2 regions of the Brachybacterium sacelli genome follow, and region 1 is predicted to be linked to the other one. Evidence: predicted binding sites of a transcription regulator. Region 1 holds the regulator's gene; the other holds the start of a gene.
The links. The regulator HrcA, encoded in region 1, represses chaperone genes, less so after heat shock. The targets are predictions, from matches to a motif close to TTNGCACTCGNNNNNNNCGAGTGCNAA.
Positions count from the first base shown of each region.

Region 1 (5,101 bases):
TCGGCCGGGTGAACTCCTTGACCAGGTTCTCGGCGAGGATCATCGGCGGTCGCCGCCCGTCCTGCTCGACGCGGCGCGCAGGCAGTGGCGGGCGTCTGGGCTCATGACGACTGATCCTAGGAGACCGCGAGCGCCCTGTTGCAGGGTTTCAGGAATCCACTGGCAGCGGAGAGCCGCAGTGCAGAGAGCTACGCGCCGTGCCGCGCGCCGCTCAGCCCCAGCGACCCACCAGGCTGCTGAGCACCGCGAGCGCCGCGGGGCCCGCCGTCGAGGAACGCAGCACCTCGGGACCCAGCAGCACGGAGCGGGCCCCGGCTGCGCGGAGGGCCTCGAGCTCGCCCGGATCGATGCCGCCCTCGGGGCCGACGATCACGACGATCTGTTCGACCCCCTGGGGGCTCGCCCCACGCAGTTGCTCGGCGAGGCTCATCAGACCCACCGACTCCTGTTCGTGCAGGACCAGCACGATCGTCTGCTCGGCGCTCATCCCGCCCAGGAGCTCGGCGAGCTGCGCGGTGGTGACGGGCTCGTCGACCGTGGGGATCCCGGGGCGCCGGCACTGCTTGACCGCGGCCCGCACGGTCGCTGCCCATCGGGCGCGGCCCTTGACCAGCTTGTCCCCTCGCCACACCGAGACGGAACGGCGCGCGATCCAGGGCACCACCCGGTCGACGCCGAGCTCGGTGGCGGATTCGGCGGCCTGCTCGTCGCGCCCACCGGTCGCCAGGGCCTGCACCAGCGTGAGGCGCGGCAGTCGCTGGACGGCGGGAGTCGGGACCGACAGCAGGCGCAGGTCCAGAGCCTCCTTGCGGGCGGCGGTGACCTCCGCGAGCACCTGGCGCCCGGGGGCATCGGTGAGCAGGATCTGCTCGCCCACCCCGAGGCGGGCGACCTTCGCGGCGTGCCTGCCCTCCTCCCCGGCCAGGGTCAGGCTCTCGCCCTCGCGCGCGCCGGCGAGGGCGTCGTCGAGGACCAGGAACCCGGGCGGGGTGGTGGGCATCTCAGGGCTGCTGCGCTCAGAGGTCGCGCAGGCGGTCGCGGAGCTTGGAGAAGGGTCCGTGGCCCTTGCGCCGGGTGGTCTCGTCGCCGCGCAGCGCCGCGAGCTGCTGGAGCAGGTCGCGCTCCTCCTCGCTGAGCGAGGTGGGCACGTCGACATCGAGGACCACACGGATGTCACCGCGGCGCTCACGCCGCAGCGGGGTCACGCCGAGACCCTTCAGGCTGACCTCGTCCCCGGGCTGTGAACCGGGCTTCACGTCGATCTCCTGGGTGCCGTCGAAGGTCTCCAGCGGGATCGTCGCACCGAGCGCGGCGGAGGTCATCGGCACCGCCATGGTGATCACGAGGTCCTCGCCGTCGCGCTCGAACACCTCGTGATCGGTGACGGCGAGCTCGACGAACAGGTCACCGGAGGGACCGCCGGCCTCGCCGACCTCGCCCTCCCCCCGCAGCTGGATGCGGGTGCCGTTCTCGACGCCGGAGGGGATCTTCACGGTGACGCTGCGCTCCGAGGGGGTGCGGCCGTGGCCGGAGCAGCTGGTGCAGGGGTTCTCGATGACGTCGCCGTGGCCCTCGCAGGTGGGGCACGGGGCCATGGTCACCATCTGTCCCAGCAGGGACTGGGCGACGCGCTGGACGTGGCCCGAGCCGTTGCACGCGCTGCAGCGGGTGGGGCTGGTGCCGGGCTCGCAGCAGGAGCCGTCGCAGCGCTCGCAGCTCACGGCCGTGCGGAAGGTGACCTCCTGCTCGGTGCCGAAGACGACGTCACGCAGGTCGATCTTGACCCGGCGCAGCACGTCGCCCCCGCGGCGCTGGCGGGGCACCGGACCCTGGCCCCGGCCACCGCGCATGCCCGCCGCCCCGGCGAACATGTCGAAGATGTCGTTGACGTCGAAGCCGGCACCGCCGCCGAAGCCGCCGAAACCGCCTCCGCCCATGCCCGGGCCGCCGCCCATGTCGTACTGGCGGCGCTTGTCGGCGTTCGCGAGGGTCTCGTAGGCCTGGGAGACCTTCTTGAACTTCTCCGCGGCCTCCGGATCGGGGTTCACGTCCGGGTGCAGCGTCCGGGCGAGCTTCCGGTACGCCTTCTTGATCTCCTCGGTGGAGGCGTCGCGGGAGACGCCGAGGAGCTCGTAGTAGTCGTCGTTCACGGTGAGGGTTCCTTACCGGGGAGTCGGAGTGGCCGGGCCGCGGCGGGCGGCATCGGGCACGGGGTGGCGAGGGCTGGCGGGTGGACGCGGCTGGGCACGCGCCGGGAGGTCATTCGAGGTAGCGGGACACGTAGCGGGCGATGGCCTGGACGGTCGAGATGCCGGCGGCATAGTCCATGCGGCTGGGGCCGAGGATCGCCAGGTGCGAGCCCGCACCGTATCCGGCGCCCACGAGCGCGGCCTGGTGCAGCGCCCGGTCGTGCAGCTCCGAGCCGATCCGCACCTCGACGGAGCCTGGTGAGGCGTGCATCTCGGTGAACAGGCGCATCAGCACCAGCTGCTCCTCGAGCACGTCCAGCAGGGGCTCCACGTTCCGTGCGAAGTCCTCGGCGGAGCGGGCGATGTTGGCGGTCCCGGCCAGCATGATCCGGTCCTCCGCCCGCGTGGCCGCCAGGGAGACGAGGGCGTCGGCCACCTCCTGAACCGCGGCACGGTCCGCCGGCGGGATGGTCTCGAGCAGATCGTTCACCGGCGCCGTGAGGTCGGTGACCTCCCGCCCGGAGATGGCCCGGTTGAGCTGGTCGCGCAGGTCGACGTAGTACTCGGCCGGCTGAGCGGCGAACACCGGGACGGTGCGCTGGTCGACCCGCCCGGCTTCCGTGATCAACACCACCAGGAGCAGGGAGTCGGCGACCTTGACCAGCTCGACGTGGCGGATCCGGGCCTGGCGTCGGGCCGGGTACTGCACCATCGCGACCTGCTGGGTGAGCTGGGCCATCAGGCGCACGGTGCGGCCGAGGAGCTCCTCGACGTCACCGGAGTCCTCCAGCAGGGTGCCGATGGCGCGGCGCTCGGGGGCCGAGAGCGGCTTGACGGTCGCCACGTGGTCGACGAAGGCGCGATAGCCCTTGTCGGTGGGGATGCGACCGGCCGAGGTGTGCGGCTGATGGATCAGCCCCTCCTCCTCGAGCGACGACATGTCGTTGCGCACGGTGGCGGCGGAGACCCCCAGCTCATGGCGGTCGAGCAGGGACTTGGAGCCGACGGGCTCACGGGTGGAGACGTAGTCCTCGACGATCGCACCGAGGATCTGCAGCTTCCGGGCGTCCGTGTCCCTCACCTCCTGCGTTCCGTGCGTACCTGTCGTCCGGGGGCCGACGGGCGTGACCAGCGTCGCGATCGCGACGGCTGGCACCCGCACGTGCCGAGTGCCAATCCTACGCGCCTCCGGCGATGCTCGCGGGGAGGTGTTCGCCACGCGGGTAAGGTGTCGCGCGTGCCTGCACCCTCCGATCGCTTCCCCGACCGGTACGGCCGCGACGTGCTGTCCGCCGGTCCGCCCACCCATCATCGCCGCCGCCCCGCGGCCCGCGAGGTGCCCGCCCAGCGGGACCTTGTCGTCGAGGAGGCCTCGACCGGCTTCACCGGCGCGATCACCCGCGTGGAGAAGATCGCCGGCGAGCTGGTCGTCGAGCTCGACGACGGGCGCGGCAAGCGCCGCACCTTCCCGCTCGGCCCGGGCTTCATGATCGACGGGAAGCCCGTCCTGCTCACCCGCCCGGCGCCGCGTGCGCAGGCCCCGGTCCGCAAGCGCTCCGCGAGCGGCTCGGTCTACGTCGAGGGGGCGAGGGCGCGTACCGCCCGCGCCTCCCGGATCTGGGTCGAGGGCACCCACGACGCCGAGCTGGTCCAGAAGGTGTGGGGTCACGACCTGCGCCTCGAGGGCATCGTGGTCGAGCAGCTCGAAGGCGCCGACAACCTCGTCGAACGGGTCCAGGACTTCGCCCCGTCGGCCGGGCGGCGCCTCGGCATCCTGGTCGACCACCTGGTCCCCGGGTCCAAGGAGTCGCGCATCGCCGCCGAGGTCATGAAGCTGCCCGGCGCCCGTGGCAATGTCACGGTGCTGGGGCACCCCTACGTCGACGTGTGGCAGGCCGTGCGGCCGGCCCGCGTCGGACTGACGGCCTGGCCGCACATCCCCAAGGGCACCGACATCAAGGTCGGCTCGCTGGCGGCACTGGGCTGGCCCCATGCGGACAAGGCCGATGTGGGCATCGGCTGGCAGCGGATCCTGTCCACCGTCCGCTCCTACGCGGACGTCGAGCCCTCGCTGTCCGGGCGCATCGAGGAGCTCATCGACTTCGTGACGGTCGACCCGTCCTGACCTCCGTCGGGAAGGCAGCGGAGGTCATCTCGAGGCGATCCGCTGAACGTCCTCCTCGGTGAGGTCGAGGTAACCCACGAGGACGGGATCGAGGTATTCCTCGCGCCTCGCCCCTCCCTCGTCCACGGTCAGTGTGGGACTGAACGCGAAGAGATCGTAGGAGTCATCGACTTCGAGGGTGAAGGTCACCGTGCCCTCTCCGCCCTCCGCGAAGTCGGCGCGGACGTCGCGCGCGGCCAACCCCGCAGTGCCCGTGTCGACCCCCGTCACCTGAGCCTCGGTCCCCGAGGCGCTCCGGAGACCGAGGACGACCTCCCCGCCCCCGGGGAGGCTCGCTGGATACTCACCCGAGCTCTCGAAGGTCGGTCGGGACTCCGGCCGGTGCATCCGCCAGTCGCCGACGTCATGGGGTACTGCCTCCCCACCCTCGTCGACCACGACACGCACCGTCCTGAGGTCGAAGTCGTTCACATCGCTCGGGATGCTCACGGCTAGGGTTCCGGCGCGCAGCCCACCCTTGTCCGTTCCGGGGATGATCTCCGCGGCGTCCCCCGCGATCGCCGCCCTCCGGCGCGTCATTGACCACCACCAGCTCGTGGATCCCCGACCAGACGGGATCGCGCGTCGGGGCGACAACGATCAGGTTGGCGGTCGCGGCATCGCCGCTGGTGATGCCCACGTTCCCGGAGAGCCGCGCGAAGCGCATCCGTGAGGATCGTGGGGCGTCGGACCCGCAGCCGCTGGTACCGAGCACAGCGGCGGCCCCCAGGACGAGGGCCGCGCGGCG
Region 1 is NZ_JAGIOD010000002.1:1,418,792-1,423,892, reverse strand. Features, by position in the region: gene JOF43_RS20865 (ABC transporter ATP-binding protein) at 1-43, opposite strand, end outside; gene JOF43_RS20860 (16S rRNA (uracil(1498)-N(3))-methyltransferase) at 212-1,000, opposite strand; gene dnaJ (molecular chaperone DnaJ) at 1,017-2,150, opposite strand; gene hrcA (heat-inducible transcriptional repressor HrcA) at 2,260-3,270, opposite strand; gene JOF43_RS20845 (DUF3097 domain-containing protein) at 3,418-4,314, shown strand; gene JOF43_RS20840 (hypothetical protein) at 4,339-4,893, opposite strand.

Region 2 (5,101 bases), on a different contig from region 1:
GAGCGGGTGACCTTGACCGGATCGATGATGCCGGCGGCGAGGAGATCCTCGTAGGCACCGGTGGCCGCGTTCAGGCCCTCGCCCACGGGCAGGGACTTGACCTTCTCGGCCACGACGCCGCCCTCGAGACCGGCGTTGACCGCGATCTGCTTGAGCGGGGCCTCGACGGCGACCTTGACGATGCTCGCACCGGTGGCCTCGTCCTCCGAGAGCGCGAGCGTGTCGAAGGTGTCCTTGCCGGCCTGCAGCAGCGCGACGCCGCCACCGGCGACGACGCCCTCGTCCACGGCGGCCTTGGCGTTGCGCACGGCATCCTCGATGCGGTGCTTGCGCTCCTTGAGCTCGACCTCGGTGGCGGCACCGGCCTTGATGACGGCCACGCCGCCGGCCAGCTTCGCCAGACGCTCCTGGAGCTTCTCGCGGTCGTAGTCCGAGTCCGAGTTCTCGATCTCGGCACGGATCTGGGAGACGCGGCCGGCGATGCGGTCGGCGTCGCCGGTGCCCTCGACGATGGTGGTCTCGTCCTTGGTCACGACGATCTTGCGCGCCTGGCCGAGCTGCTCGAGACCGGCGGTCTCGAGCTTGAGGCCGACCTCCTCGGAGATGACCTGGCCGCCGGTGAGGATCGCCATGTCCTCGAGCATCGCCTTGCGGCGGTCGCCGAAGCCGGGGGCCTTGACGGCCACGGACTTGAAGGAGCCCTTGAGCTTGTTGACGACGAGCACCGCGAGGGCCTCGCCCTCGACGTCCTCGGCGAGGATCGCGAGCGGCTTGCCGGCCTGGATGACCTTCTCCAGCAGCGGCAGCAGGTCCTTGACCGAGGAGACCTTGGAGGACAGCAGGAGGATGTAGGGATCCTCGAGCACGGTCTCCTGGCGCTCGGCGTCGGTGACGAAGTACGGCGAGATGTAGCCCTTGTCGAAGCGCATGCCCTCGGTGAGCTCCAGCTCGAGGCCCATGGTGTTGGACTCCTCGACCGTGATCACGCCTTCCTTGCCGACCTTGTCGAGCGCCTCGGCGATGAGCTCGCCGATGGCCGGGTCGGCCGCGGAGATTCCCGCGGTGTGCGCGATCTGCTCCTTGGTCTCGATCTCCTTGGCCTGCTTCAGCAGGGTCTCGGAGACCGCGGCGACGGCCTGGTCGATGCCGCGCTTGAGCGCGATCGGGTTGGCGCCCGCGACGACGTTGCGCAGGCCCTCCTTGACCAGGGCCTGGGCGAGGACGGTGGCGGTGGTGGTGCCGTCGCCCGCGATGTCGTCCGTCTTCTTGGCGACCTCCTTGACGAGCTCGGCGCCGATCTTCTCGTAGGGATCGTCGAGTTCGATCTCCTTGGCGATCGACACGCCGTCGTTCGTGATGGTGGGGGCGCCCCAGGACTTCTCGAGCACGACGTTGCGGCCCTTGGGGCCGAGGGTGACCTTGACGGCGTCGGCGAGCTGGTTCATACCCCGCTCGAGGCCGCGCCGGGCCTCCTCGTCGTAAGAGATGAGCTTGGCCATTGTGGAATCTCTCCCGTGTGGTGTGGTGTCCACCCGACCCTGTGCCCGCGACGGACGGTACCCCGCGCCGTGTTCATGTCCCACGGCGCCGGATCCCTCACGGGGCCGGAATGTTCGTGGCCGGCCGACGGTTCTCCGCCGACCGATCAGGCTCACGACGCCCGAGTGCGGCCTCGCCGTACGGCGCTGTCACTCTCGATCATCGAGTGCCAGATCATCATAAGCACTCGGGGCGGGAGAGTGCTAACTCCTCTCGCCACGGATCACGGGTTCCGCTGTGGGCCGACGACGCAGAACGCGCGCCGTCCGTCCCGGGAGGGAGGCCGGCGCGCGTCCGCGGCTGCGTGGGGCGGGGCGGATCAGCCCTCTCCGCCGCCGTCCCCCTCGCCGCCGCCGTCGCCGCCCTCGTCGGGCATCTCGACGGCCACGAAGGTGATCCGGGCGTCGTACTCGTCGCTCTGGCGCGCCTCCCCGGCGCCGACCTCGTCCGCCAGGGCCTGCGCGCTCTCCTGGTCGGCCTCGTCGCGGAAGAACACGACCGGCTCCTGCTGGACGTTGTCCGACGTGTTGAGGCTGACGTCCTCCCAGTCCGCGCCCTCGAGGTTCTCCTGCCAGGCGCCCGCCATGCCGTTGATGCCGCCCGCGTTGACCACGAGGATCGGGATCGACTTGTCGGCCTCGGGCGGCGCCTCGCTGGTCTCCTCCTCCGCAGGCGCGGAGCTGCTCTCCGAGGCGGCCGGGGTCGTCGGGTCCTCGGCGCGCTCGTCACCGCCGCCGCCCATGCCCCCGATGAGGAAGAGCAGCACGATCAGCATCACCAGCGCAGCGCCGATGATGACGATGTAGAGCAGGTTCTGACGCCAGAACGGTTCTTCGGCACGGTGGGCGCCATGGAAGGACACGGCGTCGGCCTCGTCGTCGAAACGGTCCGGCGGGTACGGATACTGGGAATCAGCCACGACCCCATTAAACCTGCTCCACCGGGTGCGGCGGCGGAGCACACGCCCCGGAGGTGGCGTCCGTCAGGCGACGCGGCCGGAGCCGTCGGCCGCATCGGGGCCGTGATCCGAGGTGCGTCGGCCCCGAAGGCGATTGACCACCGCGGGGGCCGCGCGCAGCGCCGCAGGATCGTCGAGCAGGGCATTGAGCCGCACGTAGTAGGCCACCTTGGAGATCCCGATCTCCTCGCGGATCGCGCGCTCCTTGGCCCCGACGTAGCGGAAGGTTCGCGACTCGAGCCCGAGGATCTGCCGGTCACGATCCGTGAGGGCCCCCTGCGGTCCCGGCAGTGACGTATCGGACATCATCGCGGGGGTGTCATCGGCTCCCGCGTCGGGCCCGGAGACGTCCTGCGTCGGGTCCGCGAGCTCCCGCGCGGTCCCGTCCGTCTCCGCGGAGCGCGCAGCGCCATCGGGGTGGCCGGCGGGACGAGAGGGCATGGCCCAGAGACTACGCGGCAGCCGGCGCCGCCCCCGGGACGGCTCGCCGCACCCGGGGCGACGATGGAAGACTGCTCACATGCCGAAGCCGCTCACCGAGATCATCAGTGCCGACTGGGCCCGGGCCCTCGCCCCCGCCGAGGATCGGATCCACACCCTGGGCGAGTTCCTCCGCACCGAGGTCGAGTCCGGCCGCGGGTACCTTCCCGCCGGGGACCGGGTGCTGCGCGCCTTCACCCGCCCGATGTCGCAGGTGCGGGTGCTCATCGTCGGCCAGGACCCGTACCCGACGCCGGGGCATCCGATCGGGCTCTCCTTCGCCGTGGACCACGACGTGCGTCCGCTGCCGCGGTCGCTGACGAACATCTACACCGAGCTCGAGAGCGACCTGGAGATCCCTCGCGCCGCTCACGGCGACCTCACCGCGTGGCAGGACCAGGGCGTGCTGCTGCTGAACCGGGTCCTGACCGTCACCCCTGGAGCGCCCGCCTCGCACCGCCGACGGGGCTGGGAGGAGATCACCGAGCTCGCGATCCGCGCGCTGGTCGAGCGCGGCGGCCCGCTGGTGGCCATCCTGTGGGGTCGCGACGCCCAGTCCCTGATCCCGATGCTCGGGCAGGTCCCGCATCTGACGAGCCCGCATCCGAGCCCGCTGTCGGCCTCCCGCGGCTTCTTCGGCTCCCGCCCGTTCTCCCGCGCCAATGCGCTGCTGGAGCAGCAGGGGGCGGCGGGCATCGACTGGCGGATCCCCGGCTGAGGCGCCGGCTGCGGGAGGGCCGGATCGGCCCGGACGGTCAGGTCTGTCAGGTCGGTCAGGCCGGGTCGGTCCAGATCCAGCTGTCCAGCATCGCGGTGATCTCGGGGGACACCTCCGTCGCACCGTGGCTCTCCACCATGATCTGCAGCACCTGGTCGCCGACGTCGGCGCAGTACATCTCCGAGATCGCCTCTCGGTCATCATGGGTCCCCAGGGCGCGATAGGCCGGCAGCTCCTTCCCGTCCAGGGTGAGAGGGTCGATCTCCGTCGGGTCCTCGACCTCGTCCCAGGAGAACCCGATCCAGGTGGCCTGGGAATCGCACTCCGCCTTCGCATGCAGATCCGAGTCGAACACGTACACGGCCAGGGAGTTGGTCGCCATCTCCTCGGCCTCGACCTGCTCGTCGCGGAGGTCGAGCACCATGCCGGTCTCCTTGTCCTCCTCGGTGATCTCGTCCTCGACCCAGTCCTTCGGGTACTGGAGGCCGAAGTGCTCCCCGGAGTACTGCGCCATCTCGGGAGCGGAGGACTCCGAACCCCCGCCACGGCCGACCAGATAGATCACGCCCCCGGTCACGGCGATCAGCAGCAACAGGATCAGCAGCACCGCACAGCCCAGCGCGATCCACATCCCGGTGCGCGAGCGCCGCGGCGGCGTCGGGTCCGGTGTGCCGGGCCCTTGCGCGAACTGTCCCTGCCCGAACTGCCCCTGATCCGGTTGTTGCCCCATGTCCCCTCCTGGCCTCTCGGCACCGTCCCTGGTGGGTGGCGTCGCCTGCCGGGCTCCGGTCCATGGTAAAGGAGCACCCGGAGGGCAGCACGGCGGGCGGCCTCGAGAGCGCCCCTCAGGGACGCGGCATCATCCCCGTGAGCAGGACGTCCACGATCGCGTCGGCCGTCTCCTCGGCGTCGATCCCGGGCCGGGCGCGCACCTGGGACATCATCATCTCGACCGCCCCCTGGTAGGTGAGGGCGAGGGCTCGCACGTCGGCCTCCCGGGCGATCGACCCCTCCTGCTGCCCCCGGCGGAGGAGACGTTCCTGACCGACGAAGGTCTCCTCGAAGTCCTCGATGCCGAGCACTGGGCGTCCGTGCTCGTCGCGCAAGGCGGAGACGATCTGCTCGAGCGCCGCGAGCTCGCGCTCGTGGGATCGCGCGAGACGGGCCGCCGCACGGACCGCGGACCGCAGCAGGTCCGGGACGGGCGCCTCGAGGTCCACCTGCCGGGCGACCTCCTCGCGCAGCCGGGCGAGCGCGGCGCGGGCGGTCGAGGCCATCAGCTCGTCGCGACCGGCGGCGTAGTGCGAGACGAGCGCTTTCGAGACCCCGGCTTGCACGGCGATCGCCTCCAGGCTCGCGGCGGCGAATCCCTTCGCGGCCACCGTCTCCAGGGCGGCCTCCAGAAT
Region 2 is NZ_JAGIOD010000001.1:2,006,992-2,012,092, reverse strand. Features, by position in the region: gene groL (chaperonin GroEL) at 1-1,499, opposite strand, end outside; gene JOF43_RS22965 (LytR C-terminal domain-containing protein) at 1,859-2,458, opposite strand; gene JOF43_RS08980 (DUF3263 domain-containing protein) at 2,522-2,938, opposite strand; gene JOF43_RS08975 (uracil-DNA glycosylase) at 3,018-3,695, shown strand; gene JOF43_RS08970 (hypothetical protein) at 3,751-4,425, opposite strand; gene JOF43_RS08965 (TetR/AcrR family transcriptional regulator) at 4,541-5,101, opposite strand, start outside.
Region 2: the regulator HrcA is predicted to act here: its motif matches at 1,720-1,746, upstream of groL (chaperonin GroEL).